Regions from separate parts of the Pseudarthrobacter sp. L1SW genome, predicted to be linked through region 1. Evidence: riboswitches for the same ligand, from Rfam matches in the RefSeq annotation. Region 1 holds a riboswitch; the other holds the start of a gene.
What was found. A riboswitch is a leader RNA that binds a small molecule or an ion and turns the genes downstream of it on or off. The one in region 1 is predicted to bind S-adenosylmethionine.

Region 1 (15,243 bases):
ACAAGGGCCACGCCGCATTTGCCGACGGCAGCCGGACCGATCTCGAGCTCGTGGGCGTGGATCCGTTGTCGGATCTCGCTGTGGTCCGCGGCAAAGCACCAAGGGTGGCCCCCGCCCAGTTCGGCGACGCCGAGACGCTGCGGGTGGGCCAGCTGGTCATCGCCGTCGGGAATCCGCTCGGGCTGGCAGGATCGGTGACGGCCGGGGTGGTCAGCGGCCTGGGCCGTTCCATCCCCGTCTGGGCGGGCGGCAACCGGCGGGTGATCGAGGACGTCATCCAGACCGACGCGGCGCTGAACCCAGGCAGCTCCGGCGGTGCCCTGGCGGACGCGCACGGCAGGATAGTCGGCATCAACACCGCGGTGGCGGGAGCCGGGCTGGGCCTTGCCGTGCCAATCAACACAACAACACGGCGGATCATCGCTGCCCTGCTGAACGACGGCCGGGTCAGGCGCGCCTACCTCGGGGTGGTCAGCACCCCCATCCGGTTGAATGCCAGCGCAGTGATCAGGACAGGCCAGCGGGAGGGGCTCAGGGTGGTGGAGGTGCTGGCCGGATCACCCGCAGACCGTGCGGGACTGCAGGCAGGCGACATCATCCTGACCGCAGCAAGCCGCGCCGTCAGCAACGCTGAGAGTCTGCAGAAGCTGCTGTTCGCCGATGCGATCGGCCAGCCGCTGCAGATCAGGGTGCTGAGGCACGGCAGGGAAGAGGACCTGGTGGCCGTTCCCGAAGAGATGCAGGCGAACGGCCAGTAAAGCTACCGGCGCTTCTTCAGGTGGGCCACGGGGTCCTGGGCGCCTTCAGGATTCTTCGACTTCTTCTCGGCGCGTTTTTCCTTGATGGTCTTGACCGGCTTCTTTGCCAGGTTCTGGTGGGGTGTTTTGTCCGGCATGGCGTGCTCCTTACAACAGGGGACGGGCTGCGTCCCACTTCGTAAGTTACGCCTATTCGGCCCCGAATGTAATGGCCGGAAGGTGGTATGGAATCAGTCCGGAACAGGGACGTCGGCGATGCCCACAAAACGCGTCCCGACGCCGTCGAACTCGCTGCGGACGTACCCCTCGCGCACGCGGGGAACGTCTTGGGGATCATGGTGTCCGCACACCACATAGGTGAAGTCCGGCCACCATTTCTTGGGACGCGCTGCTTCCTCGTAGCCGCAGACCGCGCACTCCAGATGGACCCACACCGGGCGTTTGCCGGTGCGGTTGGCTCGGGACTGGACCAGCCATGGCGGCGGGTTGTCCAGAATCTCACCCAGCTCGGCCTCCGTCATCCACTTCGGAAGGCCATGGCGCTGTGCCATCTCCATCGGTACGTCAAGGGCAATGGCCGCGTCGCGTCTGCTAATCATCACCATCCACGATACGGGAGCCCGCCAAATCAGCACCCCCAGCGTTGACTCGCAAGGGTTGCCCCAGGACCGGCCGGCGCGGCTGGTCTCAGGACACCAGGGCAATCCCGGCCGCTGCCGCGCCAAAACCCAGCACCAGGTTGGCCGCAATATTCACTGCGGCAGCGCCGAAGCGTTCCTCACTGAGCAGCCGCACCGTGGCGGTGGTCCACGAACTGAAGGTGGTCAGCCCTCCTGCCAGCCCTCCTGCCAGGCCTGCCTGCCACTCGGCCCCCAGACCCAATTGGACAGTAACACCGTGGGCGGCACCGATAATGAAGCAGCCCGCCACATTCACCAGCAGTGTGGCCCAGGGCCAGTGCAGCCTTTCCGCGCTGCCAGTGGCACGTGAACTGCGGATGGAGCTGTGGTGCGCAAACCAGCTGTCGACGCCGAAGCGCAGGAGGGCACCCGCCACGCCGAAAATACCCACCAGGACAGCCGTGGTCACCGGCGGACCCCGGGGCGCCGGCCAGCCAGTTTCCCTGCCCGCCATCCCACGCCGGCGGCGGTAAGGCCAAGGAGCAGCGACAGCGCGAGGTAGCCGGCCCATACGCCGTGCTGCCCGGCCCTGGCCAGCTGGTCCGTGGAAAAGACCACGGCGGAGAACGTGGTGAAGGAGCCCAGCAGACCCGGCCCCAGCCCTGCCCGCAGCCAGAACGCGGTCCGTGGCCGGGCCATCCAGGCGGTGGTCAGGACGGCCAGGACAAAGCTGCCGGCCACGTTGATGCCCAGCGTGGTCCAGGGGAAGGCGCCGGGCGGTTCAGGAAACGCGATACCCAGCCCATACCGCAGTTCGGTGCCGATCAGGGCGCCCGCGGCCACTGCAAGCCAGGCGCGGCCCTCCGGCGCGCCGGAAGTCTTCAGCGGGCTCACGCCTTGGGCATGTCAGCGTCCCCGAGGAGGCAGCCCGGGTGGGGATGGTCGCTGTGCACCCACAGCGCCGACGTGACCTCGTCGGCGAGGTCGTAGTTCCGTTCACGGCCCGAGTTGCTGATCCGCACCACCAGGGCGCCGCCGAAGGGCCGGCGGCCCACCACCTCCACCTCGGCGTCGAGGTCTATCTCCTCGGCGGCGAGGTAGCGGAGCAGTTCCGGGTTGTCGTCGCTGATCCGGGTAATCCGTCCGGTGTGGCCCTCATCAAGTTCCCCCATGAGGTGCGCGCGGGGCATAAATACTCTGCCGTCGGCAGTGGGGATGGGATCGCCGTGCGGATCCCGCTGCGGGTTGCCCAGCTTGGCTGCCACCCGTTCGATGAAGGTGTCCGAGACGGCATGCTCCAGCAGCTCGGCTTCGTCATGCACCTCATCCCAGCTGTACCCCAGCTGCTGGACGAGGTAGGTCTCGATCAGCCGGTGGCGCCGCACCATGGAAAGGGCGAGCCGGAGCCCGGCGTCCGTGAGCCTCACGGCACTGTACGGTTTGTGGTCCACCAGGCCCTGGTCCTTCAGCTTGCGGACCATTTCCGATACCGAGGAATTGGCCACGCCAAGCCGCTGCGCCAGCTGGGAGGACGTGATGGGCTTGTCCTGCCATTCGGTGAATGAGTAGATGACCTTGACGTAGTCCTCGATGGAGGAGGAGGGCGCGCTGGTCTTCACGGGATCAAGCCTACCGGCTGCCAGGGCCGGGCGCAGGCAGATCCGCTCACGCCCGCACAGCCCGCCAGGCCAAGGTGAGGTACGGCAGCTGCAGGTCCTTGTCCGGGCCGTGGCCCAGGTGCTCATGGAGGTACCAGTCGAGGTTCGCCAGCACTTTCGCCCGCGTGGCCTCACCGGCGTGCAGGTAGTAGCTGCGCGACTTTGCCAGCTCCATCAGGCCGCCGGTGGTGACCGGGTCCTGCCAGTGCACCACGTGGCCTTCCAGTCCCTCGAACTCGGGCCCTACCAGCGGCCGGAAATCGGGTTTGTACACGTCCCCGGCATGCATGATCCTCGAGAGCCGGTGGACCCAGGGGACAGACGTATCCAACTGGTTCCAAACCAGGCCCAGCGTTCCCTGGGGCCGGAGGACACGGGCCAGTTCCGTGCTGGCCCGCAGCGCATCGCACCAGTGCCAGGCCTGGGCCACGGTGGCGACGTCGAACGCTGAGTCAGGCAGGCCGGTGGCCTCCGCGGTGCCCAGGACAGCCGCGGCGGCGGGATAGTGTTCCGCGAGTTGTTCGAGCATGTCCGCTGAGGGGTCCACCGCCGTGACCGACAGTCCCATGTCCAGGAGCAGCGCCGTGAACTTGCCGGTGCCGGCACCAACATCGAGTGCATCGCGGGCGCCCCGGGGCACCAGCCACTGCGCGGATTCAGCGGGATATCCCGGCCGCACCCGCTGGTAATGCTTGCCGCCGTCCTGGAAGCTCTGTCCGAGCTCCCGGCGCCGGCCGTGATCCAGCCTGGGGCCACCCCGTGCCACGCGTGGCCTCCTTCGTCAGGTCCCGTCGGTACCTTCCGAATTTACCGTACCGGACCGGTACGGCTGAGCGGCGGCCGTCAGGCGGTGCGCAGGTCAGTCGTCGATGCAGGGGGCCGCGCCAGCCGTCCCCGGGGTGTTGGGGGCCCAGTGCGGGTAGGTGCGGTTGTCGTTGGCGGGAACCCAGCGGCCCGCATCCACCACATAGTCCCAGCCAAGCCCCTTGCTGCGAAGGTCCCGGATGCCTGCCAGGAGCCGCTGGGCATCATCAAGGCGGGATCCCACGCCGAAGCTGGCCCGGAGGGAGCCGGACGGAAGCCCCAGCCGCTTCAGCAGCGGGTGGGCGCAGAAGCGGCCGTCACGCAGGCCCACACCATGCTCGGCTGACAGGTAGGCCGCCACCAATCCGGCGTCGTAGCCTTCCACGGAGAAGTTCACCACGCCGATCGTGTCAGTCTCCGGATCGGTGTCCTTGAAGATCTGGTGGACAGTCACGCCGTCGATCTCCTGCAGGCCTTCGACCAGGAAGGAACGGATGGCGGACTCGTGGGCGTGCCACCGGTCCGGATCCAGCTCCGCAATAACCTGGGTGGCTCGGGCAAGGGTGGCTGCGCCCAGCACGTTGGGTGACCCGCCCTCGTGGCGGGCCGGACCGGTGGCCCAGCTGACGCCGTCGAGCCTGGCCTCCTTGACGGCGCCGCCGCCGGCAAGGTGCGGGGTCCCGGCGTCCAGCCAGTCCGGGCGGCCCACAAGGACCCCTGACCCAAAGGGCGCGTACAGCTTGTGCCCGGAGAAGGCGAGGTAGTCGACGTCGTCCGCGGTGATGTCGATGCGGCGGTGCGGCGCCAGCTGGGCCGCGTCCACCACGATCCTTGCGCCGTATTCGTGGGCGAGTGAGGCGAGGGCCCGGATGGGAAGGATCTCGCCGGTGACGTTGGACGCCCCGGTGACGGCGAGCAGGCTTACCCCGCCGTGCTGGAGCTCGGCACGCACGGCATCAATGGTTCCCGCGATGGTGTCGGCCGCCACGATGCTGCGGTGGGGGACGCCCTGCCACGGGAGCAGGTTGGCGTGGTGCTCAATGTCCAGGTACAGGACGTCGCCGTCGGCCCGGCCGCTTGTAGCGGGCAGGCAGCCGGCCAGCAGGTTGAGGGAATCGGTGGTGTTCCGGGTGAAGATCACGGAATCGTCCGGGCGGCCGCCCACGAAGTCCCGGACGATGGCGCGGGCGTTCTCGTACACCGAGGTGCTGATCTGGGAGGCGTAGCCGGCTCCGCGGTGCACGCTCGCGTAGAAGGGCAGGATTTCGTTGAGGTAGGCGGACACCACGGAGAGCGCCGGGGCCGACGCGCCGTAGTCGAGGTTCGCGTACCGGACGTGCCCGCCATGGATCAGGGGGGCCTGGATTTCGGCGCCGGTGACTGCCGCCAGGGGACGGCCGGCCGCCGCATGGCGCTGGTCGACGAGTGCTGCCGGTCCAGGCTGGATTGCGGCGCTGGGGGAGACGGTGGCAGTTGTCACAGAGACCTCACTTTGGAACAGGACTCCGCTGGGGGAATCCGCGCTTGCCGCATCCGTTCCGGACCGGCCTGGTCGTCACCCGGGGCACCCCACCGCGAATGGAGGGTTGCCGGCCAGCAAACCGGGGTTTAGCGCTGGCACTCGTGACCTGGTTAAGAGCGTAGGACATACCCCGTGCAGGCTAAAAGCCGGCTGGAATGTTAAGGGCTTTGTTACGCGCAGTTGAAAAGGACTGCTTTTACCGAAGATAACGACGGCGGGCACCTCCTTTTGGAGGTGCCCGGCGTTGATTCTTCGGAGAATGGAGTGTTAGAGGAGGTCGTCCAGGTCCGGGTTCAACCGGCGCAGCACTTCCGAGTGCAGGATGGAATTGGTGGCCAGGGCATTGCCGCCGAACGGCCCGTCTTCGCCTTCCAACGAGGTGAAACGGCCGCCCGCTTCAACGACGATAGGCACCAGGGCGGCCATGTCATAGAGGTTGAGCTCGGGTTCGCAGGCGATGTCCACCGAACCCTCCGCCACCATGCAGTAGGACCAGAAGTCGCCGAAGGCCCGGGTCCGCCAGACATCCTCGGTGAGGCCCAGGAACTCGTTGAGGTTTCCACGTTCCTTCCAGCCGCCAAGGCTCGAATAGGACAGTGAGGCGTCGGACAGGCTGGAAACGTTGGACACCCGGAGCCGGGTGGCAGCTGCCAGGGAGCGTCCCATGTAGGCTCCCATGCCCTTCGCCGCCCACCAGCGCTTGCCCAGGGCCGGAGCGCTCACCACACCCACTACCGGTTCGCCTTCGTCCACCAGCGCGATCAGGGTGGCCCACACGGGAACGCCGCGGACGAAGTTCTTGGTGCCGTCGATGGGATCGATGATCCACCGCCGCGAGCCGTGGCCGGTGCTGCCGAACTCCTCGCCAAGGACGGCATCGCGCGGACGGGAGCGGGAGAGCTGGCCGCGGATGGCTTCTTCGGCCGCCTTGTCCGCATCGGTGACGGGCGTCAGGTCCGGCTTGGTCTCAATGTGGAGGTCCAGTGCCTTGAAGCGGCTCATGGTCTGGTCATCCACTGAGTCGGCCAGGACATGGGCCAGGCGCAGGTCATCGTTGTAGCTCGAAGCGGGTTGGATCATGGTTCCAAACTACCGTCTGCGCACGATTCTGCCGGGATCCGGGCCCCGTCAGTTGACGCTGCCCAGCTCCTTGGCCTCCTGGGCTTCCATTCGCGGGTCCGCCCCGAGCAACCGCCGCAACGAGGCAAGCCGGGCAGCCCCGGTGGGGCCGGCGTGGCCCCCCGCTACCCATGCGTCCAGCCCGCAGTCCACGGCAGTGGCTGTGTGCTTGCAGCCGCGCTCGCAGTCATCCGTGCCGGGGGAGAGGTCCGGGAAGGAGCGCAGGATCCGGTCAGGGTCCACGTGCGCCAGGCCAAAGGAGCGGATGCCGGGGGTGTCGATGATCCAGCTGCCGGACGGCGCGTCCGCGAGGCGCAGGGCGAGGGCGGAGGATGACGTGTGCCGGCCCCGGCCGGTCACCGCGTTCACGCCGCCGGTGGCCCGTTCCGCCCCGGTGAGCGCATTGACCATGGTTGACTTGCCCACGCCGGAGTGCCCCAGCATGACGGTGACTTTCCCGTCGAGGTAGGTCCGCAGCTCCGCGACGGCGGCCCTGTCCAGCCGGGCGGAGAGGCCGTCGTCGGAACGGGCATCAACGCCTGAGGCCTGCGCGTCGGCAGTCCGGCTGATGATCACCGGAAAGTCCAGGTGGGTGTAATTGGCCAGCAGCTCCGCGGGATCCTTGATGTCCGCCTTGGTGACCAGCAGGATCGGCTCAATGCCGGCGTCGTAGGCGGCCACCAGGGCGCGGTCAATGAAACCCGTGCGCGGCTCGGGGTTGGCGGCTGCCACCACAATGACCAGCTGGTCCGCGTTGGCCACCACGGCGCGTTCCACCGGATCGGTGTCATCGGCGCTGCGCCGCAGGAGCGTCCGGCGGTCCTGGATCTTCACCAGCCGGGCCAGGGTGTCCGGCTCGCCGGAGACATCGCCCACCAGTGAAACAAAGTCCCCGGCAACCACCGGGTTCCTGCGAAGTTCCCTTGCCCGGGCGGCAATGACCACCCGCTCGTTGCCCGAGTCCTCGCCCACCACTGCTGTGTAACGGCCGCGGTCAACCGTGATGATGCGCCCGGTGACGGCGTCGTCGTGGCTGGGCCTGTCCTTGGTGCGGGGCCTGGAGCCCTTCTTGCTGGGCCGGATCCGGACGTCGGATTCGTCCCAGGAATCAGTGCTCCGCGCCACCGCTGGAACCTTCCGCCCCAGCCCCAGGGGCGTCCTGGGCCAGCATGTCGGCCCACAGTTGCGGGAAGTCCGGCATGGTCTTGGCGGTGGTGCCGATGTCCTCCACCTGGATGCCCTCCACGGCCAGGCCGAGGATGGCCCCGGCGGTGGCCATGCGGTGGTCCGCGTAGCTGTGGACGACGCCGGCGTGCAGCTTCGCAGGCCGGATCACCAGGCCGTCGCTGGTCTCCTCGGCGTCACCGCCGAGCCGGTTGATTTCCGTGACCAGCGCAGCAAGCCGGTCCGTTTCGTGTCCGCGCAGATGCGCGATGCCGCTGAGCCGCGAAGGCCCGCTGGCCAGCGCGCACAGGGCGGCCACGGTGGGGGCGAGTTCGCTGGTGTCCGCGAAGTCCCCGCCCTTGATCTCGGTGCCGCCGGTGATGGTCAGGACGCCGTCCTGCAGGCTGACCTCCGCGCCCATCCGGGCAAGGATGCTGCGCCAGAGATCGCCCACCTGCTGCGTTTCTTCCGGCCAGCCGGGGACCCGCACGGTTCCGCCGGACGCCAACGCCGCGGCGAGGAACGGCCCGGCGTTGGACAGGTCCTGCTCGATCCGCTGGTCAAAGGCGCGGATGGGGCCCGGGCTGACAACCCAGTGGTTGGGAACCGAGTCGTCAACGGCAACGCCCGCCCCGCGCAGGACGTCCACGGTCATGTTGATGTGGTCGAGGCTGGGCACCGGATTGCCCACGTGTTCCAGGTGCAGGCCCTCGGTGAACCGCGCTCCCACCAGGAGCAGCGCCGAAACGAACTGGGAGGACGCGCTGGCGTCGATCACCAGGTGGCCGCCGCGGACCTTCCCGGTGCCATCCACCACAAACGGCAACGACGACGGCGTGCCCCCCTCAGTGGAGGAAATTGCCACCCCCAGCGCCTTGAGTGCCTCGATGATGGTTCCCATCGGCCGCTTGCGCGCGTGGGGGTCGCCGTCGAACTCGCTGGTGCCCCTGCGCAGTGCAGCGAGGGGCGGGACGAACCGCATCACCGTGCCGGCAAGCCCGCAGTCGATCCCCGCCGGGGACGGGGCCGCGTCCGGGTCCAGCGGAACAACTTCAAGGTCTGGCCCGAAGGCTCCTTCCCCGGGCACCTCCGTAACGGTGGCACCCAGCTGGCGGAGTGCTTCGACCATGAGCGCGGAGTCCCTGGAGTGCAGGGGCGCGCGCAGGCGGGAGGGTCCGTCAGCCAGGGCTGCAAGGACCAGATACCTGTTGGTCAGCGACTTGGAACCGGGCACCGTGACGGTGGCATTGACAGGGCGGGACGCGAAGGGTGCGGGCCAGTGGGGGACAGGCGTTCCGGAATCATCCCGGACGGCGGCTGCTGCGGTCATTCGTTGTTATGCCCCCGTGGCCTGCTCCACCGCGCGGCGCACGGCTTTGTCCGCTTTGTGGAGTTTTTTGTTGGTGGTCTTCCTGGCGTCCGCAGCCAGGTGCGAGGCGCCCTTGCGCGCATCAGCGGCCAGGTGCTCTGCGCGCCAGGCCAGGCCCGGCTTGCCCGCGGTGTCAACGGACGCAAGGAGCGCACCGCCGCTCAAGGACAGGTTCTTGAGCAGCTGGTTGCGCCGGGTCTCGCGGCCTTCCTTGCTGCTGATGTCTGCACTGCGCCACTCGACGAACGTGTTGAGCAGGGAAATCACGGTGAGCACCGTGGCCGAAAGCCTGGAGAACTTGCCCAGTCCGAAGAGTACGCCGGCGCCCACCTGGGTTCCGCCGATGACGCGGGCAAGCGTCTTCTCGTCCGCTTTGAAGGGCAGCGACGCGGCTGCCTTGCGGAGCAGCGGCGAGAGCTGCTGCGCGGTGTCGTCAGCGTTCTTGAGCTTGTCCATTCCGGCAAGGACAAAGCTGGAGGCCAGCATGGGGCGGGCGAGCGTGCGGACAAAGGACATGGATTTCCTCCTGGGTGGACGAACCGCGTCGAATGCGGCGGAGTCCGTCCTAGTCTTGCACTTTTGGGGAATATTTGCCGAGCGCAGGAGGTTATGGATGTCGGATCCGGGGAACGCCGGTCCGCAGGTAAATCATGGGTGAAACCATGGAACAGATGGCCGGGCACGGACTGCCAGACGCACGTCCCCGGCCGGACAAGCAGAGCGGAGTTGGGCCCTTGGCGCGCGTGTTGGACGGAATTGAAGCAGCAGGCCCGGTGGCACTGGACTCGTTTGGGTCGCAACCCCCAGGGTATGGGCCGCCGCGTGCGCGGAGCCTGACAGTAGACTTGAGGGCAATGAGCACCTTGGATCCGGCCGTCTCGGCCATGTATGAAGCTTCCCACAACGAAGCGAAGGGCAGCGTTGCCGCCGGAACCGGGGCTGCGGATTCCGCAGTTGTCCCGGTGGCCGCCGCTGCCGTGGAATCGGGCGAGGACCCGGTGGATGTTGCCACTGAATCGGCGGAAGAGCGCCGGCTGCGGTTCGAACGCGATGCCATGCAGTACGTCGACCAGCTGTATTCGGCGGCAATGCGCATGGCCCGGAACCCTTCCGACGCCGAGGACCTCGTCCAGGAGGCCTACACCAAGGCTTTCTCCGCGTTTCACCAGTACAAGCCCGGAACCAACCTCAAGGCCTGGCTCTACCGCATCCTGACCAACACGTACATCAACTTGTACCGCAAGCGGCAGCGGGAACCGCTCCAGTCCAACTCGGACACCATCGAGGACTGGCAGTTGGCCAGGGCTGAGTCGCACACCTCCAGCGGGCTCCGGTCCGCCGAGGCGGAAGCACTGGACCACCTTCCGGATTCCGACGTGAAAAGGGCGCTCCAGGACATTCCCGAGGAATTCCGCCTTGCGGTCTACTTCGCGGATGTTGAGGGGTTCGCCTACAAGGAAATTTCAGACATCATGAACACGCCCATCGGCACAGTGATGTCCCGGCTCCACCGCGGCCGGAGAATGTTGCGGGACATGCTGGGAGAGTACGCCGCCGAGCGCGGATTCAAGACAGCCGCCGATTCACAGGACGCGGCAGGAAGCACACAACAGGAGAGCAGGAAATGAGCGACTGCCAGGGATTGGGCGATTGCGATGACACCCGGATGCAACGGATTTACGAGTACCTCGACGGTGCCCTGACACGTGAGGACATCACAGACATCAAGAACCACCTTGATGACTGCCCGGAATGCACGCAGCAGTACGACCTTGAATGCGTGATCCGCAACATGGTCAAGCGGTCCTGCACCGAGGCCGCTCCGGAGAACCTGAAGAACGCCATTCTTGACCGGATCCACACCATCCGGCCGGTAGACGCCTAGGGCGGCGGGGCCGTACCGCCGCCGCTGACAAAGCAAAGGACCCCGGAAGCCGTTTGGCGTCCGGGGTCCTTCGCTTGAACCGTAGTTCCTGGCATTTGCCTAGGTGTTGGGGCGCTTCCCGTGGTTCGCGCCGCCACGCTTACGGTCACGACGCTTGCGTGCACGCTTGCTCATAGCTGGCCTCCTTACTGTTGGTACTCAAAAGAGCTGCCCTCAAGTCTCGCACATCAAGTAGCCGCCCGCGAACCGGGAACAGCCGCATGACCTGCGCCTTGGCCGCTGGGGGAGCATGCAGTCCTAGGGTTTGAGGGAGTTCCGGATCGAGATGCCGGCCTGTTCAAGGACGGTCCGGACTGTTTCCAGTGCCAGGGGGCTGAGGGGCTCCCTTCCGGCGTGCAGCCGCAGCTCAGACCTGAGGTCGTCGCGGAACCGCTGGAGCATCATTTCCGCTTCCTTCAGGGAGCGCTGGCTTTCCGGTGGCAACCTGCCGGGGACCTTGAAATCCGTCGAGCGCGCAGTGGCCCGGGCGGCCTCCGCCGTGGCGGCAAGATCGGCCCGAAGCCCCCGCATGTTGCTGCGGATGTCCTCGCGGAGGTTGTCGGCCAGCCGGCGGACGGAAGCGGAGATTTCGCTCTCCACGCCGGCCAGTTCGTCACGGCGCCGGTTCAGCTCCGCCAGCCCGGATGCGGTGATGTGGTAGTTGGTCCGGCGCCCGGCGGATTCCGTGGCCACGAGCCCTTCCTCCTCAAGTTTTCCCAGCCGGGGGTAGATGGTTCCGGCGCTGGGGGAGTAGGTGCCGCCAAACCGTTCCTTGAGTTCCTTGATGAGCTCGTAGCCGTGTTTGGGACCTGACTCAAGCAGTGCCAGCAGGTAGAGGCGAAGCGCGCCGTGGGCGAATACCGGGGCCATTAGGAGCCAGCTTCTGCATTTCCCGCCGCCGGGCCGTGGAAGATGGAGGTCTTGCCCGACACCGTGTTGGTCCGCACCAGCATGAGCTGTCCGTCCGGGCCGGCAATCGTTTCCACCTTGCCGCCAACCACCGCGTACCGCTGGTCTCCGATCACAACGGCACCGCTGGCCGACTTGGCCACGATGTCCACGCCCACGTCGTGGGGCAGCCGGATGGTGAGGTCCCCGGACACCGAGTTCGCGCCAAAGTCGTGCGTGAAGCCCAGGAGATCGAAGCTCATGTCCCCGCTGACGGTGTTTGCGCGGATGTTGCTGAGGTGCCCGGACGCGGTCACTTCGCCGGAGACGCTCTTGGCGGTCAGGACACCTGTGTGGTTCCGGGCGGTGACTTCTCCGCTGACGGTGTTGATGTGCAGTTCACCCTCGGTGCCGTCCGCCATGACCGAGCCGGAGACCGTGTTGAGGCGCGTCTGTCCCTTGATGCCTGACACCAATCCGTCACCGCTGACCGTGCCCGCCTCCACCCGGACGTGGGCGGGGACGGCAATGCTGATGACGGCCGAATTTTCGCTGTTGTGGCTGACGGTCCCCATGAGGTTCTTGAACCAGCCTTGGGGGCCGTGCAGCTGGTGGCGGACCTCCAGGCGGCCCTCGCTCAGGGAGACCGCCACAGGGTCTCCGTGGACGTCGGCAATCTCGACGCGGGCCACCTGCTCCTCGTGCGTAACGACGTCGAAGCGGCCCTGCACCATGCCGAGCTTCAGGGACGCCACGCCGTCGACGTCGATGGTCTGTGGGCTGGTGACAGTCCATTCTTGATCAGGCACGGAGTCCTCCAAAAGGCGATATATCGTGTTGACCCTCCCAAGCTACCCCGCGGCGGGAACAACGTCAAGATATATCGCGATTGGAGCTTACTCCGGGACGTCCATGCCAAGCCACTGGAACCAGCCCCGGTGAAGCACCAGCCACGCCATCAGTCCATACCCGGCCTGCCCCGGGGTCCCGCCGTTGGCTGCCAGGTCCTGGCGCCACTGTTCGTGGTTCAGGAGGGGGGAGAAGGTGTCAACGTACAGGTGCTTGCGCCGGGTGGTGACGTCGGCGAAGGCGGTGTTGAGTTCGTCCAGGCGCCTGTTCTGGTTCGGATCAAGCGTGGGGGGCGGACCCACGACGAAGACTTCGATGCGGTTTTGCGATGCGGAATCCAGGATGTTGGCGAGGTTGAGCCTGCTGCGTGCGGTGGAGAGCCCAAACTCGATGTCGCGCCCGGAGAGCCCGATGACCAGCCTGTTTTCGGCGTGGTCGCTGAAGCGGCGGCCGGCTTCCTCGAGCCACCGCGCGGCCAGGCCTTCCGTGCCTTCCTGCGGGCAGGGGAGGGCGTAGCTCTCGAGGAGCATGCTGTCCCGGGGTGTGCGGGCGAGGACGCGTCCCAGCCAGCCGAGTGCCCGGGGATCACCCAGTCCGGCCAGCAGTTCATCTCCTACAGCTGCAATGCGCAGCTTCCTGTCTTCCACACGTTCCTCTTTACGTCAGTGCCTTGCCGCTGCAACCGTGGCTTCACTTGCCGGCCACGGAGCGCCGCTGTGCATTCGTTGGGCCTGTCCATCTCGCGCCGTGCGTTCCATTCGGCGCCGTGCACTCCATTAAACAGAACTGCCCGGCCGGAGTCTGGGATTTCGACGTCCGGCCGGGCAGCCTTACTGCTTACTTCCGTGCAAATGCCTGCTTCAGGAGTACATCCTGCTCGGCGGCGTGCCGCTTCATTGACCCGGCAGCGGTGGATGCCGAGGCCGGACGCGAGACCAGCCGGACGCGGCGCTCAAGGGCGTCCGGCAGGTTCAGGCCGATGAACGGCCACGGACCCTGGTTGGCGGGCTCGTCCTGTGCCCAGACAACCTCGGCGTTCGGGTATTTGGCCAGCTCCTTTGCGATCTCCTCGTGGGGCAGCGGGTAGAGCTGCTCCACGCGGACAATCGCGGTGGTCTTGTCACCGGTCTTCTGCCGGGTGGACAGGAGGTCGTAGTACAGGCGGCCGGACACCAGCAGTACGCGTTCGACGGCGCCTCCCGCCAGCTGCTCGTGCTCGCCGATCACGGGCCGGAAGCTGCCGGTGGTGAAGTCTTCCACCGAGGACGCGGCGGCCTTGAGGCGCAGCAGCTGCTTGGGTGTGAAGATGATGAGCGGCTTCCGCGGGCGGCTGTAGGCCTGGCGGCGCAGCAGGTGGAAGTGCGAGGCCGCGGTGGTGGGGTTGGCCACGATCATGTTCTCCTCGGCGCACAGCTGCAGGAACCGCTCGATCCTTGCGGAGGAGTGGTCCGGTCCCTGGCCTTCATAACCGTGCGGCAGCATCAGGACCAGCGACGAACGCTGCCCCCACTTCTGCTCGGCCGAGGAAATGAACTCGTCGATGATGGTCTGGGCGCCGTTGACGAAGTCGCCGAACTGGGCTTCCCACAGGACCAGCGCGTCCGGCCGTTCCACGGAGTAGCCGTATTCGAAGCCCATGGCCGCGTATTCGGAGAGCAGGGAATCGTAGATCCACAGCTTCGCCTGGTCGTCGGAGAGGTTGCCCAGGGGCAGCCATTCCTTGCCGTTGGCACGGTCGTGGAAGACGGCGTGGCGCTGCACGAACGTGCCGCGGCGGGAGTCCTGCCCGGCAAGGCGTACGGGGACGCCTTCCATGATCAGCGAACCGAAGGCCGCGATTTCGCCGAAGCCCCAGTCGATGCCGCCCTCACGGGACATCTGTTCACGCTTCTCGAGCAGCTGCTTGAGCTTCGCGTGCACGGTAAAGCCCTCGGGGACTTCCACGTGGGCCTTGCCGATCCGGGCCAGGGTGTCAGCCGAGATTGCCGTGGAGGCAGGGGCGTTGACGCCGGAATCCGACTGCTGGGAGATGGGGCGCTCGATGTCCGAAACAGCGGCGGTGTCTGCCGTCACGATCGGGATCGGGGACGTCTGGGCCGCGTGGGTTTCGGCAAAGACGCGCTCCAGGCGCTCCTGGTAGTCGCGGAGCAGCTGTTCGGCTTCTTCCTCGGTGATGTCGCCACGGCCGATGAGGGACTCGGTGTACAGCTTGCGGACGGAGCGCTTGGCCTCGATCAGGTTGTACATCAGCGGCTGGGTCATCGAGGGGTCGTCGCCCTCGTTGTGTCCGCGGCGGCGGTAGCAGACCATGTCGATGACAACGTCCTTGTGGAACCGCTGGCGGAACTCGTAGGCGAGCTGGCCGATGCGGACCACGGCTTCGGGGTCGTCGCCGTTCACGTGGAAGACGGGTGCCTGGATCATCTTGGCAACGTCCGTGGAGTATGTGGACGAGCGGGACGACGAGGGGGCCGTGGTGAAGCCCACCTGGTTGTTGACCACAACGTGGATGGTGCCGCCGGTGCGGTAGCCGCGGAGCTGGGACAGGTTGAGCGTTTCGGCAACCAC
Region 2 (15,243 bases), 1.2 Mb from region 1:
GGTGCCCGTGCCCTCCCTATCTACCAGACAACATCCTTTGTGTTCCCCAGCGCGGAGAGCGCCGCCAACCGCTTTGCGCTCGCCGAACTGGCCCCGATCTACACCCGCATCGGCAACCCCACCCAGGACGCCGTGGAACAACGGATCGCCAGCCTCGAAGGCGGCCTGGGAGCACTGCTGCTCAGCTCGGGACAGGCCGCGGAAACCTTCGCCGTCCTGAATATCGCCGAGGCGGGGGACCACATTGTTGCCAGCCCCAGCCTGTACGGGGGGACCTACAACCTGTTCGCCCACACCCTGAAGAAGTTCGGCATCTCCGTCACCTTCGTGGCGGACCCGGACAACCTGGACCAGTGGCGGGATGCGGTCCAGCCCAATACCAAGCTCTTCTTCGCCGAAGTGGTGTCCAACCCCCGCCAGGACGTCCTGGACATCGAGGGCGTGTCCGGCGTTGCCCACGCGGCCGGTGTGCCCCTCATCGTGGACAACACCCTGTCCACGCCCTACCTCATCCGGCCATTGGAATGGGGTGCAGACATCGTGGTGCACTCCGCCACCAAGTACCTGGGCGGCCACGGCTCCGCGATCGCCGGCGTGATTGTGGACTCAGGCAACTTCGATTTCGGCAAGGACCCGGCCAGGTTCCCAGGTTTCAATACCCCGGATCCCACCTACAACGGGCTGGTGTACGCCAGGGACCTCGGCAAGGACGGTGCCCTGGGCGCCAACCTGTCCTACATCCTCAAGGCCCGCGTCCAGTTGCTCCGGGACCTGGGCTCCGCCGTCTCCCCGTTCAATGCCTTCCTGATCGCACAGGGCCTTGAGACCTTGAGCCTGCGCGTGGAACGGCACGTTGCCAACGCCACGGAAGTGGCGCGCTGGCTGGAAGGAAGGGACGACGTCGAATCGGTCGCCTATGCCGGCCTGCCCTCCAGCCCCTGGTACGAGCGCGGGCGCAAGTACGGTCCCAAGGGGACCGGCGCGATCGTCTCGTTCAACCTCGCCGGGGGAGCCGAAGCCGGCAAGCGTTTCGTGGATGCACTGGAGCTGCACTCCCACGTGGCAAACATCGGCGACGTCCGCTCCCTTGTCATCCACCCGGCGTCGACCACCCACAGCCAGCTCTCCCCTGAACAGCAGGCGGTAGCCGGCGTCACCCCGGGCCTGGTGCGGCTGTCGGTGGGGATCGAGCACATCGACGACATCCTGGCGGACCTGGAAGCCGGTTTCCGTGCCGCCAAGGAGGCAATCGGAGCCTAGCCGGAGGCAGAGGGGCGCAATACACGGAGGCGGGCCGGGGAAGTCACAACCAGTCACACTCTTGGCAGCAGGCAGGGGCTGTTTCGTACACTCGAACCAGGTCATGAGTGCCAGTGACAGCCCCGGCTTGCTGGCCGGCAACCCTCCTTCCGCGGTGGGGTGCCCCGGGTGAAGACCTGGCCTGCCGGTCATTCGACGGCGGGCAAGCGCGTAGAAGAGGTCTTGCCATGACGGTTACCGTCACCCGTACCACCGCTCCCGAACATGGGATTGTCCGTTATGCCCCCATCGGGGGGCTGCAGCTCGAGGCCGGCGGCTACCTCCCGGACGTCGTCCTCGCCTATGAAACGTGGGGCACCCTGAATGAGGACGGCAGCAACGCCGTCCTGATCGAACACGCCCTGACCGGAAGCACCCACGTGACCCGCGGCGACACCGATGAAGAAGGCTGGTGGGAGCAGCTTGCCGGCCCCGGCGCGCCGGTGGATACGGACCGGTTCTTCGTGGTGTCCGTCAACATTGTGGGCGGCTGCTACGGGTCCACCGGTCCGTCCTCGCCCGCGCCGGACGGCAAGCCCTGGGGTTCGCGCTTTCCGCTCGTCACCCTGCGCGACAGCACTGTGGCTGAAGCGCGGCTGGCCGACCAGCTGGGGATCAAGAGCTGGTTTGCCGTGCTGGGAGGCTCCATGGGCGGGGCACGCGCCCTGGAATGGGCCGTCACTTTCCCGGAACGCGTCCAGCGCTGTGCGGTTATCTCGGTGGGGGCAGCCAGCACCGCCGAGCAGATCGCCTTCGCCCAGGCACAGACCCTCGCGATCCGCCAGGACGCGAACTTCAAGGGTGGCGACTACTACGGTGGCCCTTTCCCGGAGGACGGCCTGGCCCTGGCACGGCGCATCGCCCACATCACGTACCGCTCCCCGGGGGAGCTGGATGGGCGGTTCGGCCGCGCGCCGCAGGCCCCCGAGTCTCCCTTCCAGGCTGCACAACTCGCTGCCCGCGGGCGTTACCAGGTGGAGAGCTACCTGGACCATCAGGGCACCAAGCTCGTCCAGCGGTTTGATGCCAACAGCTACATTGCCATCACCGAGGCCCTCATGAGCCATGACGTCTGCCGGGGGCGCGGACCCCTCGAGCAGGCCCTGGCCCGCTCCGAGGCGCGCTTCTTTGTGGCGGCCGTGGATTCGGACCGGCTCTATTTCCCGTCCCAGTCCCGTGAGCTGGCGCGGGCACTCCCGGGGGAGGTGGACGTCCACCTCATTGAGGCGCCCATCGGGCACGACGGTTTCCTCACCGAAATCGGCCAGCTGGGGAGCCAGTTGCGGGAGCACCTTTCGGCATAGGACCGGCCCTCGCGGGCAGCCAGATGTGCATTATTGCAGATGGCCTCTGCATGATTCGCCGTTGAGCTCAGCGTTCAGGCGGACCATACTCGTTGGGACCCGGCGGTTCGTGGCCAAAATCACACGTATCCGCCACAGCCTGTCCCAGTGGTGTCGAAGAAGACGCCGAAGGAGTCATCAATGAGTACGGAAAAGTCCGCCGCACGGCGGCCCGAGGAAACCGACGTCAAGGCCTCGGGCCTGAGGAAAGTTGTTACGGCCTCCATGGCCGGCACCGTGGTTGAGTGGTATGAGTTCTTCCTCTACGCCTCCGCCGCCACCCTGGTGTTCGGCAAGATGTTCTTCCCTAATTCCGGAACCGAGCTGGACGGCATCATCGCAGCCTTCGTCACCTACGCCGTCGGCTTCGTCGCCCGCCCCATCGGTGGCATCGTCTTCGGCCACTTCGGTGACAAGTTCGGCCGCAAGCAGCTGCTGCAGCTGAGCATCATCCTGGTGGGTGTTGCCACCTTCCTCATGGGCTGCCTGCCGACATTCGCCCAGATCGGTTACTGGGCACCCGCCCTGCTGGTCTTCCTCCGCTTCGTCCAGGGCTTCGCCGTCGGCGGCGAGTGGGGCGGCGCCGTCCTGCTGGTCGCCGAACACAGCCCGAGCAAGTCCCGCGGCTTCTGGTCCAGCTGGCCGCAGTCCGCGGTGCCCATGGGCAACCTGCTCGCCACCGGCGTGCTGTTCACCCTTTCCTCAACCCTCTCCCAGGAAGCCTTCCTTGGCTGGGGCTGGCGCGTTGCCTTCTGGCTCTCCGCAGTGATCGTCATCATTGGCTACTACATTCGCACCAAGGTCCAGGACGCGCCCATCTTCATCGAGGCCCGCAAGGAAGTCACCGTTGAGCACAAGGGCTATGGCGTCGCAGAAGTTTTCCGCCGCTACCCGCGCGGCGTCTTCACCGCGATGGGCCTGCGTTTCGCGGAGAACATCCTGTACTACCTGGTGGTGACGTTCTCCATCACCTACCTGAAGGTCGTGGTCCAGACGGACACGTCCCGGATCCTGCTTCTCCTGCTGGTGGCTCACTTCATCCACTTCTGCGCGGTACCCCTCGTGGGCAAGATGTCCGATTCATTCGGCCGCCGCCCCGTGTACATGGCCGGTGCCGTCCTTGCCGGAACCTGGGGCTTCTTCGCCTTCCCGATGATGGATACCGCCAACGAGCTGATCATCCTCGCAGCCATCACCATCGGCCTGCTGTTCCACGCACTGATGTACGCCGGGCAGCCGTCCATCATGGCTGAGATGTTCCCCACCCGGATGCGCTACTCGGGTGTTTCCCTCGGCTACCAGGTGACCTCGATCGTGGCCGGCTCGCTCGCGCCGATCATCGCCAGCTCGCTGCTGGGGTCCTTCAAGTCCTCCACTCCGGTGGCGCTGTACCTGCTGGCCGCCTGCATCGTGACCGCCATCTCTGTGTTCTTCCTCAAGGAAACCCGCGGCATCTCGCTCCACGATGTGGACGCGGCCGACGCCCAGGGCACGGCAGACCTGCTCGCCGCCGCCAAGAAGTAGGCAGCCCCCATACGGCCAGGCATCACCCCAACTGCCCGGACCTGCCGCAACGCAGGCCCGGGCAGTTGGGCGTCAGCACCACACCTGAAGTGAGGATCCCCATGAAAGCAGCCGTCCTTTACGCCACCGTCCCGTCTGAAACCAGCTACACCGAAGCGCATCCCCTCCGGGTCGAGGAACTTGACCGGCCCGAACCGCGGGCCGGCGAACTGGGCATCACCATCACCTACTCGAGCCTGTGCCACTCAGACCTGTCAGTGGTGGACGGCTCACGCGTTCGGCCCCTTCCCATGGCGTTGGGGCATGAGGCTGTGGGGCGGGTTGCCACGGTGGGTGAGGGTGTCACGGACGTTTCCCCCGGAGACCACGTGGTCCTCGTGTTCGTCCCCAGCTGCGGTGCCTGCCGGGCCTGCCGGGCTGGGCGTCCCGCACTCTGCCACCGCGCGGCGGAGGTCAACGGGTCTGGCGACCTCCTGCATGGCGAAGCCCTGCTGCGGACGCCTGCGGGGGAGCGGATCAACCACCATCTGGGGGTTTCGGCCTTCGCCGACTACGCCGTGGTGGCCCGGGAATCAGTGGTGGTCATCGACGACGACGTCCCGGACACTGTCGCGGCAATGTTCGGTTGCGCCGTGCTCACCGGGATGGGCGCTGTCCTGAACACCGCTGCTGTCCAGCCAGGCCAGTCGGTGGCCGTCTTCGGACTCGGCGCCGTCGGGCTTTCGGCCGTAATGGCCGCAGCGCTCGCCGGTGCCTCCTCCGTGATCGCCATCGATCCCAACGAGGGCAAGCACGGGCTCGCCCTGAAGTGCGGCGCAACCGCCGTCGGAACTCCCGACGACGCCCCGCGGCTGATTGCCGAGGCCGCCGGTGACGGAGTGGACACCGCCGTCGAGGCCGTGGGATCAGCGCGGGTCATCGCGTCGTGCCTCGAGCACGTGACGCGCGGCGGCGCCGTCGTCTCGGTGGGACTGCCGCACCCCACCGCGGAACTCACGGTGCCCGCCCTCCAGTTCGCAGGGGCGGGCAAGCGGCTGCTCGGTTCCTACATGGGCGATGCCGTGCCGGACCGGGACATTCCCCTGTACCTGCAGTATTGGCGCGAGGGCAGGCTTCCCGTTGAGCTGCTGCACACGGACACCCGGCCGCTTGACGAAATCAACGAAGGCCTCGACGCGCTCGCCGCCGGGCAGGTGGTCAGGCGGCTTTTCCGGGCCTAAGCCGGCTCCCGGGCCTAGGTTCGGGGTGCCCGGGCCTTAGGCTGCCAGCACGTCCTGGCGTCCCGCCACTTCCTCCTTGAGGGCGGCAATTACGGCCTGCACGCGGGCGGACCGCAGCGATTCCGGCCTTGCCACCGCCCAGATGGGCACCTGGCGTTCGAAGGCGTCCGGGAGCACCGGAACGAACTCCGGGTTCCCCGCCACCATAAAGTTCGGAAGCAGCCCGATGCCGGCGCCGCGGCGCACTGCCTCCACCTGGGCAAAGATGCTGGTTGCCTGGAAGCTGGACTTCGGCATGGGCAGCTGCGAGGACCGGTGGCCCAGCTCGGCAACCTGGAGGGCCGACTCAACGTAAGAGACGAAGCCGTGCTGCCCCACGCCGTCGGGCGTTTCCGGCAAGCCACGCTCTGCAGCGTAGGCGGGGCTGGCGTAGAGCCTGAGGAAGTAGTTGGTCAGGAAGATGGCCTGGGCGTTGCTCACGTCGGTGCGGCCCACCACCACCTCCAGGTCCACCCCGGAGCGGTTCTGGCTGACTTTGCGTGTGGCGCTGAGCATCTCCACGTTCAGCATCGGGTGCCGATGCTGGAGGCTGACCAGGGCAGGCGTCACGAATTCGGCGCCGAAGCCGTCCGAGGTGCTGATGCGCACCATGCCGGACAGGGCGTCCCGGTCCTGCCCCGTTACCGCGGCCAGGGACCCGAGCGTTTCCTCGATCGCCTCCGCCGCGGCGACGGCCGAGGCCCCGAGTTCCGTCAACTCCCAGCCGTGCGGGCTGCGCTCGAGAGTGCGGCCGCCCAGTTGCTTGTCCAGGGCGAGGATCCGCCGCGAGATGGTGGTGTGCGTGGTGCCCATCGTCTCGGCGACGGCGTTGAAACGTCCCAGCCGGGCCACGGTCAACAAAATCAGCAGGTCGTCCGGACTGGGAAGCCGTGCCACCGCAAGCCTTTCATTCGTGTGCATCAGTGCACATACTGTCTGTGATTTTTCCCCTTGATTGCACTGTAGCAGGGTGTGATGGTGGACACAGACCTCCCGGCCGCCCTCGGCCGGATGCACAGCAAAGGAGCTAATGCCATGGCAGTCATCGGTTGGATCGGTTTGGGAAACATGGGCGGTTCCATGTCCGGGAACCTCGCAAAGGCGGGGCACGACGTACGGGGGTTTGACCTCAACCCCGCCGCGCTCGCCGCAGCGGAGGCCGGAGGGGTGAAGCCGGTGGGAAGCATCGCCGAGGCGGTGGCGGGAGCGGACGTTGTGTTCACCATGCTTCCAAAGGGCGAGCACGCCAAGGCCGTCTACCTGGGTGCCGACGGGGTGCTGGCGCATGCCGATACGCGCACGCTGCTGGTGGATTCCTCCACCATCGATATCGCCGCAGCAAAGGAACTGCACGACGCCGCTGCTGCCGCCGGCTTCCGCTTCGTCGACGCACCTGTCTCGGGCGGGATGAGCGGTGCCAAGGCAGGCACGCTGACGTTCATGGTGGGCGGTGAAGCAGGCGCCGTTGCCGACGCAACCGAATACATCGGGCCGATGGCCGCCAACATCATCCCTACCGGCGGAGCCACCACCGGCCAGGCGGCCAAGATCTGCAACAACCTGATGCTCCTGATCAACCTGGCCTCCACGGCGGAGGGTGCAGTGCTGGCGGACCGGCTGGGCCTGGACAAGAAGGTGTTCTGGGACATCGCCTCCGTGTCCTCCGGGGACAGCTGGGCCCTGCGCACCTGGTACCCCGTTCCCGGCGTGGTCCCCACCGCGGCCTCCAACAACGATTTCGCCCCCACGTTTACCGCCGAGCTGGCGAACAAGGACATCGGCCTGGCCATCAGCGCTGCGGAGGACACCGGAACGCCGCTCGAGATCGGGAAGCACGTGCAGCAGCTCTACCAGCGCCTCATCGACGCGGGCGAGTCCGGCAAGGACTGCTCCATGATCATCAAGCTGGTCGACGGTTCCCTCGACCCGGCCAACTAGAAGCCAGCCAAGTAGAAGAGAGACAACCATGCAGACCATTCCGCATTACATCAACGGCAGCCGCGTTGCCGATGCCGAGCGCTTCGGCCCCGTCTTCAACCCTGCCACCGGAGAGCAGGATAAGCAGGTGGCGCTGGCTTCCGCGGCCCGGGTAGAGGAAGCCATCGCTGCGGCCAAGGCAGCGCTGCCGGCCTGGCGGGCAACGAGCCTGGCGAAGCGGACCAACATCTTCTTCCGCGTCCGCGAAATCCTGACCCAGCGCAAGTCCGAACTTGCCGCCATCCTCACCAGCGAACACGGCAAGGTGCTCTCCGACGCGGAGGGGGAAATCTCCCGCGGCCTCGAGAACATTGAGTTCGCCACCGGCCTGTCCCACATGCTCAAGGGGGAGCGCTCGGAGCAGGTCTCAAGCGGCGTGGACGTCCACTCCGTCCGGCAGCCTGTGGGCGTCGTTGCCTGCATCACGCCGTTCAACTTTCCGGCCATGGTGCCGCTCTGGATGATCGGCAGCGCCCTGGCCTGCGGCAATACCGTGCTCCTGAAGCCCAGCGAAAAGGATCCGTCGTCAGCCGTGTTCATCGCGGAAGTCTTTGCGGAAGCGGGCCTGCCTGCCGGCGTGCTGAACGTGGTCCAGGGCGACAAGGAGGCGGTGGACGTCCTGCTTGAACACCGGGACGTCAAAGCCGTCAGCTTCGTCGGCTCGACGCCCATCGCGCAGTCGATCTACAAGCGCGCAGCGGACCACGGCAAGCGCGTCCAGGCCCTGGGCGGTGCCAAGAACCACATGGTGGTCCTGCCGGACGCGGACCTGGATATGGCTGCGGACGCTGCCATCTCGGCAGCCTACGGTTCGGCGGGCGAGCGCTGCATGGCGGTCAGCGTGCTCGTCGCCGTCGGGAACATCGCCGACGACCTCATTGCGGCCATCAAGAGCCGGATGGCCACCCTGAAGATCGGCCCGGGCACGGACCCGGCGTCGCAGATGGGTCCGCTGATCACCGCCGAACACCGCGAAAAAGTTGCGTCGTATGTGGCGGGCGCCGAAAACGAGGGCGCCACGGTGGTTGTTGACGGGCGTGCGCAGCAGTTCGATTCAAACGGGTTCTTCATCGGCGTCAGCCTGGTGGACCACGTGAAGCCGGGCATGAAGGTGTACGACGACGAAATCTTCGGCCCCGTCCTGTCCGTGGTCCGCGTGGACACTTACAGTGACGCGGTCCGCCTGGTCAACGACAACGAGTTCGGCAACGGGGTTGCCATCTTCACCCGCGACGGCGGCGCCGCGCGGCAGTTCGAGTTCGACGTCGAGGCAGGCATGGTGGGCGTCAACGTGCCCATCCCGGTTCCCGTTGGCACGTTCTCCTTCGGCGGCTGGAAGAACTCGCTGTTCGGGGACACGCACATGTACGGGCCGGAGAGCATCCGGTTCTACACCAGGGGCAAGGTGGTCACCACGCGGTGGCCGGACCCCGCAACGTCCGTGATCGACCTGGGCTTCCCGCAGGTGGACTGACGGAGGCTAGCCGTTCATGATCTCGCCGCGGCGGGTCATGTACTCCTCCACGGAAAGTTCCCCGTTGCTGTACTTCTCATCGAGTTCGGCAAGCTTGCGTGCGCGGTAGCCCTGGGGGGCCGACGGCGGCGGGGGACTTGCAGGTGCTGCGGGCTGCTGCGGGGCTTCTTCGCGGGGCCCTTGCTGGGTGTTGCCCGGGTGGGGCTGCCCGTACGGCGGAAACTGCTGGTCCATCGGCGGGACCGGCTGTACGGGCGGCAGGGGCTGGCCTGGCTGGAGCGGCGCGGGGCGGTCAAGCTGGCGGAATCCGCCGCTGAAGTAGTCCTGCTGGGTGAAGCCGTCCCGGGGCTGCTTGTTCTGCGGGCCGTTGGAGCCGGGGAAGATTCCGCCGCCCGGGAACTGTTCGGGGTACCGTCCGGTGAAGCTTTGCTCCTGGTCCCGGCGGGCTACGGACTTCCGGTACATCCGCATGGCCATCGGGATCAGGAATGACAAAATGATGATCCAGAAAAACAAGTTGCTCACGGTGCCGTGCCTCTCATGTGTGTCCTTCCAGCTTAGCCCCGTACTGCACACGGACGGCCGGAAGCCCGATGAAGGCGCCGTACCGGTCCACGGCTTCCTGGACCGCCGCCGCCAAGGGTGAACCCGGAGCGTCAGCGGAACCGTGGAGCCGGATATCCAGCTCGCACCTGCCGGGGAGCAGGGTATGGCGCCAGGACCCAGCCAGGCGCCCGTCCAGCAAGACCACGTGCATCGGTTGGCCTTGGAAAGGGAACGCCGGGGCGCCGCCGCCTATGTAGTGCCTGGTGGCGGAGTAGCCCATGATGTATTCGTCGTAGCACTGGACCAGGTCCACCCGCGGGCCGGCTTCCGATGCAGTGCCGCCGGCCGGGCGGGCAGCGGCGCCGGCACCGGGATCCCCGGCACTGGAATCGCCAGCACCGTAATAGTGCACGACGCCGTCAATCGCCATTTCGGCGAGGGTGGCCGGCTCTGCCGCCAAGGTGAGTTTCAGGCCTTGCCGGACGTCCGCCATGGTCATTCCCGACCAGTCCGCGCAGTCCTTAACGGTGGCGGGGCCGCGGCTGGCGAAGTAGCGGCGGACAAGTTCAGCCAACGCTTCCGCGCGGGTCGGCCCCGTCCGCGGTCCGGCCGGAACCCGTTCGTCAAAGAGTGCGTACGTCTGCTTTAGGGCACCGCCCGCGCTGCGCACCGGCGTGCCGCTCACCAGGACGCCGCTGATTTCAGCGTGCATCACCAGGTAGGCAAGCTCCAGGCCCTTCGCCGCGAACCCGGCCTCCCGCAGTTTTTCCGCGAGGGCTTCCCGTGGAAGGTGGTGACCGTCCGCGACGGCCCTGGCCAGGACCTGCGCGCTCCGGGCGGCTGGTGCCGCGTCAATGCCGGTGCGCCGGTACGTTAAGGAATTGGCCTGCTCAAGCCGGGGCGCCGCAAGCGCCATGAGCCAGCGGAGATCGTCCCGGTGCACAAAGTGCCAGGTGGGCCTCAGGATGTGGGTCCGCAGTATCCGGCCGTCGGCCACTGCCTCCTCAATGTCCGCGGCGGTAACTGCCGGCGCAATGGAACGGGACACACGCTGTGCCAGGCTCCACCTCGCGTAGGGAAACTCCTGCGCCTGCACGGCCAGCAGGCGCCGCAGCGCTGCCTCCGCCGAGGCGGCGGCGGGTTCCCGGAGCATTTGCGCGTGAAGCCGCAGCCGCACTGCCGCATCCCGTCCCATACGCTCCGGTTCCATACGCTCCGGTTCCCTACCCATGGCCAGTCAGTCCGTTCACCGCTTGCGCTGCACGCTGTCCTGTCCCGGAAGCCGGACCAGCGCTAGCGGCGGGCAGCCTCGGCGGTGCCCAGCGGACCCTCGCCAGATCCCAACGGAACACCCGGCCCGAAGACGGGACCCGGCGTCGGCCGTTTGGCCGTGATGCCGTCACCGGAGGACTGGTTGCGCAGCCGCCGCAGCACCCACGGCACAAAGTACTGCCGGGCCCACACCAGGTCGCCCGAGCGCGCCTCCCGCCACGTCCGGGGCGGAAACGGCTTGGGTTGCAGGGGTTCCAGCGTGTGCTCAACGTTCAGTGAGTCCAGCACCATGGCGGCGATCGTGTGGTGGCCCAGGGGGGAGAAATGCAGCCGGTCCTGGTCCCACATCTGGGGATCGCCGAGCTGGCGCAGGGACCACATGTCAGCGATCACGGCGTCGTGCCGGGCCGCGACGGTCCGCAGGTTTTCGTTGTAGATGGCCACCTTGCTGCGGATCCTGCCGAGCACGGAAGTGCCGGTGTCCGGGCCGTTAAACAGCACCACGGTTGCACCGCCCATGGCCAGGATCTGGACTACGGAGTCGAGCTTCTCAGCGAGGACGTCAGGGTCCCCGCCAGGACGCAGGAGATCGTTGCCGCCGGCGGAGAGGGTGACAAGATCCGGTTTCAACGCAAGGCACGGTGCCAGCTGCTGGTCCACGATCTGCTGCAGCAGCCTGCCGCGTACTGCGAGATTGGCATAGGCGAAGTCCGGCTGGGTCCTGCCCAGTTCCTCCGCCACCCGGTCAGCCCAGCCGCGGAACCCGCCCGGGCTTGAGGGTTCGGGGTCGCCGATGCCCTCGGTGAAGGAATCGCCCATCGCCACGTAGCGGGTCCAGGGGTGGGATCCGGAATGCGCGGGCGGGGTCTGGATGGCACTTGCTTCAGTCACGGTCCCTATCCTGCCTTTCGCCTCTCTGGCTACGCGAACGTAGGTTGTTACCTCGAAGTAACTGGTAAGAATGGAAACCATGACTGAAGCTGAAGTATTTCCTGCCCCTGTTGTTTTGTGGTCCCATCCAGAGGACCAGCGCGACGGCAAGCCGCTGCTGGTGCTGCTGCACGGTTACGGGGCCAACGAGCAGGACCTGCTCAGCCTGGCTGACCTGCTGCCGGGGGACTTCGCCGTCGCCTCCGTCCGGGCGCCGATCGCCATGGGCCCGGGGTTCACCTGGTTCCCGCTCACAGCGTCCATCGACTACTCACTGGAACGGGTCAAGGCGGCCTCGTCCTATGTGCTGGACTGGATCGACGCCATCCGGGTGGGTCACCCCTCCGTGACGCTGCTCGGCTTCTCCATGGGCATGGCCATGGCCACCACGCTCCTGCGGCAGCGGCCCACGGACTTCGCCGCCGTCGTCGGACTCTCAGGCTTTGTGGTGGATGCCGGCGACGATCCCAGCTTCAGGGATGCCGAGCTGGACGGGACCATTCCCATGTTCTGGGGCCGCGACCAGCAGGATCCAGTGATCACCCCGGACAAGATCGAATACACCATGGGCTGGGTCCGGAAGCACGTCAAGCTCACCAAGGTGCTGTACACGGGTATGTGGCACGGGATCAACCAGCAGGAGATCGGGCACGTGGGCGAATTCCTCACCCACGAGGTCCTCAAGAAGTAGGACGTACGACGGCGGGCGGCGGCCTGGGTGGCCGGGCCGCTGCGGCGTCAGGCTGCGGGCGCCACCACGCGCACAGTCTGCCCGTTCACCGTCACGGTGTCCCCGTTGTGCAGCTGTCGGCCGCGGCGGTCGTCGATCTCGCCGTTGACCTTCACGAGCCCGTTCTTGATGAGCTCAGCCGCTTCCACTCCGTCCTCCACGAGGTTGGCGAGCTTCAGGAGCTGGCCGAGGCGGATCATGCTGTCGCGGATGGTGATCTCTTCAACATTGCTCATAGAAGCAATGATGCCTGACGTAAAGTGGATTCAATGACCCCCAGCCCCCGCCTGCCGCTGCTCGCAGGCCTTCCACCGGCGGTGGGCGCGGGCCTCGCCATTCCTGTGCAGGGCCGCATCAACGGGGCCCTCGGAACACGCCTCAACGACGGCATCGCCGCCGCGGTGGTGAGTTTCAGCACGGGCCTCGCCCTCATGATCCTTATCTCGCTGGTCCTTCCCCGGGGTCGGGCCGGCCTGGCCCGGATCCTGCCCGCAGTCCGCAGCAGGGCTTTTCCGCCGGTGTATGTCCTTGCCGGCGGCATCGGTGCGCTCTTTGTCTTCGCCCAGTCCTTCACGGTGGGCATCCTTGGCGTTGCGCTGTTTACCGTCGCCACGGTCACCGGGCAGACAGTCAGCGGGCTGCTGGTGGACCGGCTGGGCATCGGACCGGCCGGCCGGAAGCCCGTCACCGGCATCCGCGTCATCGGCTGCCTGCTGACCATCGCCGCCGTCGCCTGGGCCGTGTCTCCCCGGTTCGCGGGGTCGGCGGCGGTGGCTTCCGACGGCGGCGCAGGGCCGGGCGGCGGGGCAGCGTCGCTGCTGGTCCCGCTCCTGCTGCCCGTTGCCGCAGGATTCCTGATGAGCTTCCAGCAGGCAATGAATGGCACAGCCACCGTCCACTACGGCACGCCGATCGCCGCGACCCTGGTCAACTTCGTGGCCGGTTCCGCCGTGCTGTGGATCGCCTACGCCATCAAAGTCTCGGTGGCCGGATGGGGTAACCCGCTGCCGGGGGAGTGGTGGTACTACGTGGGCGGTCCCATGGGCTGCGTCTTCATAGGCCTGGGCGCACTGCTGGTCCGCAGCCTGGGCGTCCTGGTGACCGGGCTGGGCATGATCGCCGGGCAATTGCTGGGCTCGCTCGCCCTGGATGTGGTGCTGCCGGCCCCGGGAACCGTGGTGGCGCCGGCCACGGTGCTGGGCACCATCCTTACCCTTGCCGCCATCATCCTTGCCACCCTGCCATGGCCTCGGGGCGCGCTGCGCCGGTAACATCCGGGTGTTACCGCGGCAACATCCGGCTGCCTGTCCCGGTAACGTCCGGGCAGGCTGCGGCAAACATCCGGCCGCCTGCCCGGGTAACACCCGGCCAGGCAGCGGCCGGTAGGCTAGGACACGCAGCTTTTCGCATTTTTCCTTCATCCGCCCCGCCTGTAAGCCACCGGCACCCCGCCGCTGGCTCGGGCAGGGCCTGAAACCCGCGGACCGCACCCAGCGGCCCTGTAGAAATTGGAGTTACCCCCATGGCAGCAAAGTCCGTTCTCGACCAGGTCATTTCCCTCTCCAAGCGCAGGGGATTCGTGTTCCAGGCCGGTGAGATCTACGGAGGTTCGCGCTCTGCCTGGGACTACGGGCCCCTCGGCGCCGAGCTGAAGGAAAACATCAAGCGCCAGTGGTGGCAGTCCATGGTCCGCGGCCGCGAGGACGTGGTGGGCCTGGATTCCTCGGTCATCCTGCCCCGGCAGGTCTGGGAAGCCTCCGGACATGTTGAGGTCTTCTCCGACCCCCTGGTGGAGTGCCTCTCCTGCCACAAGCGCTACCGCGCCGACCACCTCGAGGAAGAGTACGAGGAAAAGAAGGGCCGCCCGGCAGAGAACGGCCTGAAGGACATCGCCTGCGCCAACTGCGGAACCCGCGGTGAATGGACGGAGCCGCAGGAGTTCTCCGGCCTGCTGAAGACCTACCTGGGTCCGGTTGCCAGCGAAGAGGGCCTGCACTACCTGCGCCCCGAGACGGCACAGGGCATCTTCGTGAACTTCAACAACGTCCTCACCACCTCGCGGAAGAAGCCGCCGTTCGGCATCGGCCAGATCGGCAAGTCCTTCCGCAACGAGATCACGCCGGGCAACTTCATCTTCCGCACCCGCGAGTTCGAGCAGATGGAGATGGAATTCTTCGTGGAGCCCGGCACGGATGAGGAATGGCACAAGTACTGGATGAACGAGCGCATGGCCTGGTACACCGGCCTGGGCATCCGCGAGGAGAACCTGCGCTTCTTCGAGCACCCACTGGAGAAGCTGAGCCACTACTCCAAGGGCACCACGGACATCGAGTACCGCTTCGGCTTCCAGGGCTCAGAGTGGGGCGAGCTGGAAGGCATCGCCAACCGCACCGACTTCGACCTCTCCACCCACTCGAAGGCTTCAGGCCAGGACCTGAGCTACTTCAACCAGGCCACCAACGAGCGCTACACCCCGTACGTGATCGAGCCCGCCGCAGGCCTGACCCGCTCCTTCATGGCCTTCCTGGTGGACGCCTACACCGAGGACGAGGCCCCCAACGCCAAGGGTGGCGTCGATGTCCGTACCGTCCTGAAGCTGGATCCGCGCCTGGCCCCGGTCAAGGCCGCCGTGCTTCCGCTGAGCCGGAACGAGGACCTGTCTCCGAAGGCCAAGGACCTGGGCGCGCAGCTGCGCAAGAACTGGAACATCGACTTTGACGACGCCGGCGCCATTGGCCGCCGCTACCGCCGCCAGGACGAAATCGGCACCCCGTTCTGCATCACCGTGGACTTCGACACCCTTGAGGACCAGGCCGTGACCATCCGGGAGCGGGACACCATGAGCCAGGAACGCGTTTCCCTGGACAAGGTGGAGGGCTACCTGGCCGC

Region 2: linked by a shared signal. The riboswitch ahead of KTR40_RS06365 (homoserine O-acetyltransferase) and the one ahead of KTR40_RS11915 (aminotransferase class V-fold PLP-dependent enzyme) in region 1 are both predicted to bind S-adenosylmethionine.

The regions. Positions count from the first base shown of each region.
Region 1 covers NZ_CP078079.1:2,573,161-2,588,403, reverse strand. The annotation lists gene KTR40_RS11945 (S1C family serine protease) at 1-758, shown strand, start outside; gene KTR40_RS19025 (hypothetical protein) at 761-895, opposite strand; gene KTR40_RS11940 (hypothetical protein) at 989-1,357, opposite strand; gene KTR40_RS11935 (CrcB family protein) at 1,446-1,847, opposite strand; gene KTR40_RS11930 (CrcB family protein) at 1,844-2,263, opposite strand; gene KTR40_RS11925 (metal-dependent transcriptional regulator) at 2,269-2,997, opposite strand; gene KTR40_RS11920 (class I SAM-dependent methyltransferase) at 3,044-3,802, opposite strand; gene KTR40_RS11915 (aminotransferase class V-fold PLP-dependent enzyme) at 3,896-5,320, opposite strand; SAM riboswitch class IV at 5,356-5,469, opposite strand; gene hisN (histidinol-phosphatase) at 5,630-6,442, opposite strand; gene KTR40_RS11905 (ribosome small subunit-dependent GTPase A) at 6,491-7,606, opposite strand; gene aroA (3-phosphoshikimate 1-carboxyvinyltransferase) at 7,590-8,975, opposite strand; gene KTR40_RS11895 (DoxX family protein) at 8,982-9,530, opposite strand; gene KTR40_RS11890 (sigma-70 family RNA polymerase sigma factor) at 9,869-10,642, shown strand; gene rsrA (mycothiol system anti-sigma-R factor) at 10,639-10,899, shown strand; gene KTR40_RS19135 (50S ribosomal protein bL37) at 10,999-11,073, opposite strand; gene KTR40_RS11880 (PadR family transcriptional regulator) at 11,197-11,808, opposite strand; gene KTR40_RS11875 (DUF4097 family beta strand repeat-containing protein) at 11,808-12,635, opposite strand; gene KTR40_RS11870 (GDSL-type esterase/lipase family protein) at 12,723-13,322, opposite strand; gene KTR40_RS11865 (multifunctional oxoglutarate decarboxylase/oxoglutarate dehydrogenase thiamine pyrophosphate-binding subunit/dihydrolipoyllysine-residue succinyltransferase subunit) at 13,513-15,243, opposite strand, start outside.
Region 2 covers NZ_CP078079.1:1,383,179-1,398,421, forward strand. The annotation lists gene KTR40_RS06360 (bifunctional o-acetylhomoserine/o-acetylserine sulfhydrylase) at 1-1,260, shown strand, start outside; SAM riboswitch class IV at 1,360-1,475, shown strand; gene KTR40_RS06365 (homoserine O-acetyltransferase) at 1,488-2,603, shown strand; gene KTR40_RS06370 (MFS transporter) at 2,784-4,166, shown strand; gene KTR40_RS06375 (alcohol dehydrogenase catalytic domain-containing protein) at 4,268-5,386, shown strand; gene KTR40_RS06380 (LysR family transcriptional regulator) at 5,423-6,346, opposite strand; gene mmsB (3-hydroxyisobutyrate dehydrogenase) at 6,461-7,363, shown strand; gene KTR40_RS06390 (CoA-acylating methylmalonate-semialdehyde dehydrogenase) at 7,392-8,876, shown strand; gene KTR40_RS06395 (hypothetical protein) at 8,883-9,401, opposite strand; gene KTR40_RS06400 (winged helix DNA-binding domain-containing protein) at 9,415-10,632, opposite strand; gene KTR40_RS06405 (SGNH/GDSL hydrolase family protein) at 10,716-11,585, opposite strand; gene KTR40_RS06410 (alpha/beta hydrolase) at 11,665-12,315, shown strand; gene KTR40_RS06415 (RNA-binding S4 domain-containing protein) at 12,363-12,590, opposite strand; gene KTR40_RS06420 (DMT family transporter) at 12,624-13,625, shown strand; gene KTR40_RS06425 (glycine--tRNA ligase) at 13,877-15,243, shown strand, end outside.